DNA from 2 places in the Rossellomorea sp. NS-SX7 genome. Region 1 is predicted to be linked to the other one. Evidence: a T-box and tRNA genes for the amino acid it is inferred to sense, from the RefSeq annotation. Region 1 holds a T-box; the other holds one or more tRNA genes.
The links. The T-box of region 1 lies ahead of tyrS (tyrosine--tRNA ligase). A T-box ahead of a tRNA ligase gene usually reads a tRNA of that ligase, here a tRNA-Tyr.
Positions count from the first base shown of each region.

Region 1 (4,698 bases):
ATTCCTGCACCACTGCACGCATGATCGCTTTAGGGACCACGCCGTTATGCTCTTTGAAATATTCATCTTCCGTTGCGATGACAGCATTTCTTAGATGCTCTGATACATCTTCGAGCTTCACTTCTTCACGTTCAAGGTCCGTCCTTAATTTTCCTAGATAGACATCGTCGGCGAAATAAAGCTGCGAGGTTTCTTCATAATTGTAGATGTCCTTTTTCATTTGGCCGTATGAGCGGATCGGCTCTTCCTTGACCAATGATGCAAAATAACCGGCACCCACACCACCGGCGAAGGCCGTTCCTAACACCAAAACGACAAGGGTGATCAGTGCAAGGTTCCAAAATACTCCGTATGTAATTCTTGCTCGTTTATGAACTCTGGTATTTGTAAAGAACCTGATGGCAGGATCTAATTTTTCAAGTAATTTGTTCCATGTTTCTCTCATATTTTCATTCCCCCTAGAACATTCCTATTATAGCATATACGAGAGAACACTGTCGCAAAAAGTCAAACAAAAAAGGTATTTCGACATAAAAAATTCTTGACTTTGTTGACTAATATCGTGCATTATGGTAAAAACCTAATATAGTTAGTATTGATTTTTTCAATTCGTTTGACATATAGACACTACCGCAATGAGAGGATCGAGTAGTTTGCATTCCCTGTTCCCCAGAGAGTCAGTGGCCGCTGAAAACTGACACAAAATGCAGATGAATTACATCCTGGAGCTTTTGCTGTGAACCTTTAGTAGCAGCAAACGGTTAAAGCCGTTATCTTTATTGAGTGAAGGATGTATTTTCCTTAATTTGGGTGGTACCGCGCGACAGCGTCCCTGCATATATGCAGGGACTTTTTTGTTTTTCAGGCGTGTGTCAAATGATTGGAAGAGAAGAAGGAGGAAGATTGGACATGGAATTATTGAAGGATTTAGAGTGGCGTGGAATCACTTACCAGCAAACAGACGCTGAAGGGTTGAAAAACCTTTTAGATAAAGAAAGCATTTCCATTTACTGCGGAATCGACCCGACCGCAGACAGCATGCACATCGGTCATTTACTGCCTTTCCTGACTCTCCGCCGTTTTCAAAATGAAGGACATCGTCCTCTGGTTTTAGTCGGAGGGGCTACTGGTCTTATCGGTGATCCGAGCGGTAAAAATGAAGAGCGTAAACTGCAGACGATCGATGCGATCAGGCACAATGCAGCAAGCATCAAGAATCAACTGGAAAGCATTTTCGATTTCGAAGGGGAAAACGGAGCGGTCATGGTGAATAACTACGACTGGATTGGCGCGATGGATGTCGTGACATTCCTGAGAGACTTCGGTAAGCATGTAGGTGTCAACTATATGCTTGCAAAAGATACGATCTCTTCCCGCCTGGAATCAGGGATCTCATTCACTGAGTTCACTTACACGATTCTTCAGGCACTCGATTTCAATCACTTATACGATAACTACAATTGTAAGCTTCAGATTGGCGGAAGCGACCAGTGGGGGAATATCACGACCGGTCTTGAATTGATCCGCAGGACACACGAAGAAGAAACGAAAGCATTCGGATTTACAATTCCACTTGTAACGAAAGCAGACGGCACAAAGTTTGGTAAGACGGAGAGCGGCGCGATCTGGCTCGATCCGGAAAAGACGTCACCATACGAGTTCTACCAGTTCTGGATCAACACAGCGGACGCGGATGTCGTGAAATACCTGAAATACTTTACATTCCTGTCTCAGGAAGAAATTGAGGGACTTGCCGGATCGGTGGAGACGGAGCCTCATTTACGTAAAGCACAGAAAGCACTTGCCGAGGAAATGACTAAAATGATCCACGGTGAAGAAGCACTTGATCAGGCAATCCGTATTACCGCAGCTCTTTTCAGCGGAGACATCAAGTCACTTTCAGCATCTGAAATCCTTGAAGGCTTCAAGGATGTACCGTCATTCGAGCAGCCTAAAGGAGATGCGATCGGTCTTGTTGATTTGATCGTGAATGCAAAAATTTCACCTTCAAAACGCCAGGCGCGTGAAGATGTTGGGAACGGTGCGATCTATATCAATGGTGAACGTGTGACGGACCTGCAGCATGTGATCGATGAGAAGGATATGATCGAAGGACAATTTACGATCATCCGCCGCGGGAAGAAGAAGTACTTTAAGATTCAGTATGTGTAAGTAGTGATTGGTTTGGAGGACAGCGTAATCTCTGTTTAAGAGGTTGCGCTGTTTTTTGTATGGATTTGGCTGCATTCAGGCAGATATTAGGTTGGTTTTGATTGGGGGAAGCTTGATTTAATGAAAATGAGAGAGTTAACAGTGGAGAAATGAGTGGGAAATGCAGGAATATAACTATATTAATATTTATTGCGCCGGATTCTGAATAATTGAGCCTCTTTCAAAATAAATAAGCCACTTTTAAAATTATTGCGCCACTTTTTTCATAATTGAGCAACTTGTCGAATGTTCTTTATTACCGGGATCTACCCACATCCCCAAAACCGTAATTCCTGGAGAAGCGGTTCCCCTTGCTAAAAGAACAAAAAAACCCTGCCCCATAAAAGAGCAGAGTTTCTTCTTCACAAAGATTAACGAGAGTAGAACTCAACGATAAGAGCTTCGTTAATTTCAGCTGGTAATTCAGAACGCTCAGGAACGCGAGTGAAAGTACCTTCAAGCTTGTCAGCATCGAAAGTCAAGAACTCAGGAACAAAGCTGTTCACTTCAAGAGCTTCTTTGATGATGGCAAAGTTGCGTGACTTTTCACGAACTGAGATTGTTTGTCCAGGTTGTACGCGGAAAGATGGGATATCTACGCGAGATCCATTAACCGTTACGTGACCGTGGTTAACAAGCTGACGAGCTTGACGGCGAGTACGCGCAAGACCTAAACGATAAACAACGTTATCTAGACGAGACTCAAGTAAAGCCATGAAGTTTTCACCGTGTTTACCTTGTAATTTGCCAGCTTGGTCAAATAGGTTACGGAATTGACGTTCAGTTACTCCGTACATGTGACGAAGTTTTTGCTTCTCTTGAAGTTGTAAACCGTATTCAGAGATTTTCTTGCGTTGGTTAGGACCATGAGGACCTGGAGCGTAAGGACGCTTTTCTAATTCTTTACCCGTACCGCTTAGAGAGATTCCAAGACGACGAGATAATTTCCAACTTGGACCAGTATAACGAGCCATGAGAGACTCCTCCTTTATTGTTTTTATTTTGTTGTAAAATAAAAACACCTGTGAATTAACAATTATGTGCATTTTGTTTTCATGTACCTTCGCCCTAGCAGCAGAGGGTTACAAGATACACCTCAACATAAGAGGAACAAAATACAAACATAAAGGACTTCACTGAAGCTGCATTATTTTACACAAAGAACATTATATGACGTAGAAGGATAGAAGTCAAGGAAGTATTTTAGTTTCGTATAGAATGAAAAAATGAGCCGGTAAAGAAAATAGACTTTTTTTGCGCTGAATTTTAAAACCTGTAAATATCGACATCCGTCTAATCTATTGTAGTCAGTGACAAATACTTCTGTAAGACTTGCCCGGGCCGGCCTTTAACCATTTCTATCAATCCCGAACTGCATTTACCAATTTACTACCTAAATATTGCAAAAATTATCAGTCGTACGGTTCTTCGTATGATATAATAATGAGTGGCAAATAAGTTAGTCAGGTGAATGCTTTTGAATGAAACAAAGCGTGAAAAATACATACGATTTTTATTGATTGCCTCATGTTTGTCGGTCGTGGTAATCGGTTATGTATATGCTGCCTCCCCGGGAGAGGTGGAACAACATAAGGAACCGCTTGTTTCCGCACAGGTTCTCATGAAACAGAATGGTGAACAAAACGCCGTTGCAGCGGTGACCAGAATGGCCGGTGAACAGCCGGTTCTTGTACTATATGAAATTGAAAAAGAAGATAAGCATCATTTTAACGTGCTTCATAGCACGGCACTGAAAGAACAGATCGAGGAAATGAAAATACTTGGTGACGGGGAAGGCCTGTGGGCAAAAATAAATAAAAATGAATGGATCCTTTTTTCAAATGATTTAGAAGTGCTGAATCAAACAGAGCAGCCGGAAAATGGTCATTCAACCCGTCATTCATTCCGTTATGAGAAAAGCAATCATAAGGCCAATGTGGCGATAGATCAACAAGAAATTGTCATACAGCTTACAAAAGAAACAAAGCCATTGGAAATACATCCGCTGTCTGCTGATGACTCATTATGGCTCGTCGTATATGAGGACGAATTGGTCCTTGCAAAATCGCGTTAATCTTAGATTCACAAACCTTTTAAGGTACGGGTGAGGAAATGAACATTCAAACTGATAAATTACATGCTTATAAATCTAAATTATTCGATTTGATTCATGATGATATGTCCAACGGGCTGCTGCAATCAGTACATCTCCAGAACTGGCTCGAGGTGTTAAATGAATGCCTGGGGATAGAAAAAGCTTCTTTATACAGCAGCAAACAGGATGAATACCGCCTGCTGCAATGTACCGGAGAGCTCGGTATTCCACAGGCAATGAGCAAAGGCAGTGCGGGGACCTCCTTTAGAGGCTCCTCTTATTTTGTTATGGACTCCCATGATTCAGTCTTTCAATGTGGATTTCGATTTCAGAAGAATGTTGAAGAAACGTATGTGCTTTTTATCCAGGGTCCCGCTGCCTTGGAAGCAGCT
Region 1 is NZ_CM128249.1:2,938,389-2,943,086, reverse strand. It holds gene ACUXV2_RS14715 (transglycosylase domain-containing protein) at 1-445, opposite strand, end outside; T-box leader at 627-837, shown strand; gene tyrS (tyrosine--tRNA ligase) at 910-2,172, shown strand; gene rpsD (30S ribosomal protein S4) at 2,583-3,185, opposite strand; gene ACUXV2_RS14700 (hypothetical protein) at 3,689-4,285, shown strand; gene ACUXV2_RS14695 (diguanylate cyclase) at 4,324-4,698, shown strand, end outside.

Region 2 (4,698 bases), 1.3 Mb from region 1:
GCTGGATATGTGCGTCTAAGCAGTTAGGCTGATGATGAGGCAAATCCCGTCATCGTGAAGGCTGAGCTGTGATAGCGAGCGAATTATAGTAGCGAAGTTCCTGATTCCACACTGCCAAGAAAAGCCTCTAGCGAGGAAAAAGGTGCCCGTACCGCAAACCGACACAGGTAGGCGAGGAGAGAATCCTAAGGTGAGCGAGAGAACTCTCGTTAAGGAACTCGGCAAAATGACCCCGTAACTTCGGGAGAAGGGGTGCTCTTTGAGGTGCATAGCCTCGAAGAGCCGCAGTGAATAGGCCCAGGCGACTGTTTAGCAAAAACACAGGTCTCTGCGAAGCCGTAAGGCGAAGTATAGGGGCTGACGCCTGCCCGGTGCTGGAAGGTTAAGAGGAGTGCTTAGCGCAAGCGAAGGTGCGAATCGAAGCCCCAGTAAACGGCGGCCGTAACTATAACGGTCCTAAGGTAGCGAAATTCCTTGTCGGGTAAGTTCCGACCCGCACGAAAGGCGTAACGATCTGGGCACTGTCTCAACGAGAGACTCGGTGAAATTATAGTACCTGTGAAGATGCAGGTTACCCGCGACAGGACGGAAAGACCCCGTGGAGCTTTACTGTAGCCTGATATTGAATTTTGGTACAGCTTGTACAGGATAGGTAGGAGCCTTGGAAGCCGGAGCGCCAGCTTCGGTGGAGGCGTTGGTGGGATACTACCCTGGCTGTATTGAAATTCTAACCCGCGCCCCTTATCGGGGTGGGAGACAGTGTCAGGTGGGCAGTTTGACTGGGGCGGTCGCCTCCTAAAGAGTAACGGAGGCGCCCAAAGGTTCCCTCAGAATGGTTGGAAATCATTCGCAGAGTGTAAAGGCACAAGGGAGCTTGACTGCGAGACCTACAAGTCGAGCAGGGACGAAAGTCGGGCTTAGTGATCCGGTGGTTCCGCATGGAAGGGCCATCGCTCAACGGATAAAAGCTACCCCGGGGATAACAGGCTTATCTCCCCCAAGAGTCCACATCGACGGGGAGGTTTGGCACCTCGATGTCGGCTCATCGCATCCTGGGGCTGTAGTCGGTCCCAAGGGTTGGGCTGTTCGCCCATTAAAGCGGTACGCGAGCTGGGTTCAGAACGTCGTGAGACAGTTCGGTCCCTATCCGTCGTGGGCGCAGGAAATTTGAGAGGAGCTGTCCTTAGTACGAGAGGACCGGGATGGACGCACCGCTGGTGTACCAGTTGTCTTGCCAAAGGCATCGCTGGGTAGCTATGTGCGGAAGGGATAAGTGCTGAAAGCATCTAAGCATGAAGCCCCCCTCGAGATGAGATTTCCCATCACTTTATGTGAGTAAGATCCCTAGAAGATGACTAGGTAGATAGGTCAGAGGTGGAAGCATGGTGACATGTGGAGCTGACTGATACTAATCGATCGAGGACTTAACCACAAAGAGTCATTTTTAAATGAACAACGGCAATACCGGTATTCTTGACATCAATCCTTTATCTAGTTTTCAGGGAATAAATTTTTAAAATTTACCCTTGAAATCCATTGAAAATATTATATAATAATATTTGTCATTGTAAGCAATATTGTCTGGTGACTATGGCGAAGAGGTCACACCCGTTCCCATGCCGAACACGGAAGTTAAGCTCTTCAGCGCCGATGGTAGTTGGGGGCTCTCCCCCTGTGAGAGTAGGACGTCGCCAGGCTATAATCATTCCGCAGTAGCTCAGTGGTAGAGCTATCGGCTGTTAACCGATCGGTCGCAAGTTCGAATCTTGCCTGCGGAGCCATTGCTTCCATAGCTCAGCAGGTAGAGTGCTTCCATGGTAAGGAAGAGGTCACCGGTTCGAGCCCGGTTGGAAGCTTTTATTTTTTAAAAAATAGACTGGCCCATTGGTCAAGCGGTTAAGACACCGCCCTTTCACGGCGGTAACACGGGTTCGAATCCCGTATGGGTCACCATGTTTTTTCACAATAATGAAAGAACTCATCATACATATCGGAGGATTAGCTCAGCTGGGAGAGCATCTGCCTTACAAGCAGAGGGTCGGCGGTTCGATCCCGTCATCCTCCACCATGCTTTTTTACGAAGCGAAGCGGAGTAAAATAAGCGTCCTTAATCTTTGCGTCAGCAAAATATCTTTCCTTCCTTTACTAACAGCGAAGGAAATAATCGTCCTAAAATTGGACAAGACTTAAAAATTTAACACGCCGGTGTAGCTCAACTGGTAGAGCAACTGACTTGTAATCAGTAGGTTGGGGGTTCAAGTCCTCTTGCCGGCACCATTTTCTCTCATTATGGAGGGGTAGCGAAGTGGCTAAACGCGGCGGACTGTAAATCCGCTCCTTCGGGTTCGGCAGTTCGAATCTGCCCCCCTCCACCATTGTATATTTCAAAATGAAATGGACATATTAGTAATGTCCCTTTTTTATGTCATAATATTGGGCTATAGCCAAGCGGTAAGGCATCGCACTTTGACTGCGACATGCGTTGGTTCGAATCCAGCTAGCCCAGCCATTATGAGCCATTAGCTCAGTTGGTAGAGCATCTGACTTTTAATCAGAGGGTCGAAGGTTCGAGTCCTTCATGGCTCATCATTATTTCTCACATCTTACCCATGGATGTGAGAAATTCCTATATCATTAATTGGGGCCTTAGCTCAGCTGGGAGAGCGCCTGCTTTGCACGCAGGAGGTCAGCGGTTCGATCCCGCTAGGCTCCACCATACATACGACATTAAGAACCTCAACTCTTTAATAAAGTTGGGGTTTTTTTATGTAGCTGGTGTTTGTGGCAGGGAAAATGTAAAATTCATTCGTAAAACCACTGGCAAGAGAAAAATTTTGTTTGTTTATGGAGGATAGCGGCCATTATTTTTGAGTTGTTAGCAGGATTTCAGTCAAAATACGTGGTATTTTTAGTTGCATGGAGCCTATAACATGTAATTGGAACAGGTATGGGGGATAATCATGCCACATTTTAATTAATTGCACCGGAATCCCGATAATTGCGCCAGTTTCGAATTAATTGCACCGGAATCCCGATAATTGCGCCAGTTTCGAATTAATTACACCGGAACCCCGATAATCGCGCCGCTTTCGAATTAATTACGCCACTTGTCGAAAAATCTCTACGCTGCCAGTTTTCTAAACAAGCCCATAACATGGCCCTCGGCCTAATATTCTTCCACAATCCCCTCCCTAAACCCACCCCCTGCCGCATATATATACACAATCCTGTCCAGTTGAGTCATCGCTCAATTACAGGCTACAATAGAGGAAGTGTTAGACAAAAGGGTTAGGAGGAATATGAACTATGAACAGAAATATTTCAATTATCGGGGTACCTATGGATTTAGGACAGATGAGACGCGGTGTCGATATGGGACCAAGTGCCATCCGTTATGCAGGAGTGGTTGAGCGACTTGAAAATTTGGGGTATGAAATGAAAGACCTTGGCGATATTGAAATTGGCCAGGCTGAACGAGTACATAATAACCCGGATACGAATTTGAGAAATTTGAAAGCGGTTGCTGAAGCGAGCGGCAAGCTTGCATCTAAAGTGGATGAAGTGATTTCAAGCGGTGATTTCCCATTGATTTTCGGAGGGGATCACAGTATTGCCATCGGTACGTTGGCTGGTGTTTCTAAACACTATGAGAACTTAGGGGTCATCTGGTATGACGCGCATGGAGATTTAAATACAGGGGAAACTTCTCCGTCAGGAAACATCCACGGAATGCCTCTTGCGGTAAGCTTGGGTATCGGTCATGAAGACCTGACAAGCATCGGTGGGGATACGCCGAAGATCAAACCTGAGAATATCGTGATCATCGGGGCCCGTTCACTAGACGAAGGAGAAAGAGAGCTTATCAAGGAAAGAGGCATCAAGGTATATACCATGCATGAAATTGACCGCATGGGCATGGCGAAGGTAATGGAGGATGCGATTGGATACTTGAAGGATAGAACGGATGGCGTTCATTTATCCCTTGATCTGGACGGTCTGGATCCAAGTGATGCTCCTGGTGTTGGTACACCGGTTCTTGGAGGGATCAGCTACCGTGAAAGCCATTTGGCCATGGAAATGCTTGAGGAAGCTAAAATCATTACATCTGCGGAATTTGTAGAGGTCAATCCGATCCTTGATGAAAAAAATAAGACTGCAACCGTAGCTGTAGCCTTGATGGGATCCTTATTCGGAGAAAAACTGCTTTAATAATTCTGAGGAGGCTCTGGGGGGCAGTCACCACAATGCAGTCCCACACAGCTCTAGAAGAATGAATGGCTTACAAAGGTTTACTGGCTTCTCGCAGTGAACCCTAAAATGATATAAAACAAATAAGGCTGAAAACCTCATGAGGTTTTCAGCCTTTTTCTATCTTCTTTCAATTTTGTTTGACTAGTTGATATTTGTTTAACAGATTATCCAGTCGAGTGCTTAAATGGACGACTTTTTCATCAGCGTATGATGACTCTTTTGCGAGTTCTACCATTTGACGCCGGCAGTCTTCAATTTGATACAGCAACTCATTATTTAACCTTCCACTCATGGTGAATCCCCCTGTACATTAAATATTAGTCCTTTTATACCCCTTTTCTATAAAATGTAAACATTTTTATTAAAAAATTTGTTAGGATTATATTATAAAAAAAATGAAACCTTTTTATAGGGTATAACGTATATAAATATAGCCGCATAGAGCGG
Region 2 is NZ_CM128249.1:4,190,819-4,195,516, forward strand. It holds rRNA gene ACUXV2_RS20815 (23S ribosomal RNA) at 1-1,432, shown strand, start outside; rRNA gene rrf (5S ribosomal RNA) at 1,581-1,697, shown strand; tRNA gene ACUXV2_RS20825 (tRNA-Asn) at 1,707-1,781, shown strand; tRNA gene ACUXV2_RS20830 (tRNA-Thr) at 1,784-1,856, shown strand; tRNA gene ACUXV2_RS20835 (tRNA-Glu) at 1,879-1,953, shown strand; tRNA gene ACUXV2_RS20840 (tRNA-Val) at 1,993-2,068, shown strand; tRNA gene ACUXV2_RS20845 (tRNA-Thr) at 2,202-2,277, shown strand; tRNA gene ACUXV2_RS20850 (tRNA-Tyr) at 2,292-2,375, shown strand; tRNA gene ACUXV2_RS20855 (tRNA-Gln) at 2,435-2,509, shown strand; tRNA gene ACUXV2_RS20860 (tRNA-Lys) at 2,514-2,586, shown strand; tRNA gene ACUXV2_RS20865 (tRNA-Ala) at 2,641-2,716, shown strand; gene rocF (arginase) at 3,307-4,209, shown strand; gene ACUXV2_RS20875 (Spo0E family sporulation regulatory protein-aspartic acid phosphatase) at 4,379-4,543, opposite strand.
Region 2: it has a tRNA-Tyr gene. The T-box ahead of tyrS (tyrosine--tRNA ligase) is inferred to sense a tRNA for this amino acid. The anticodon was not compared.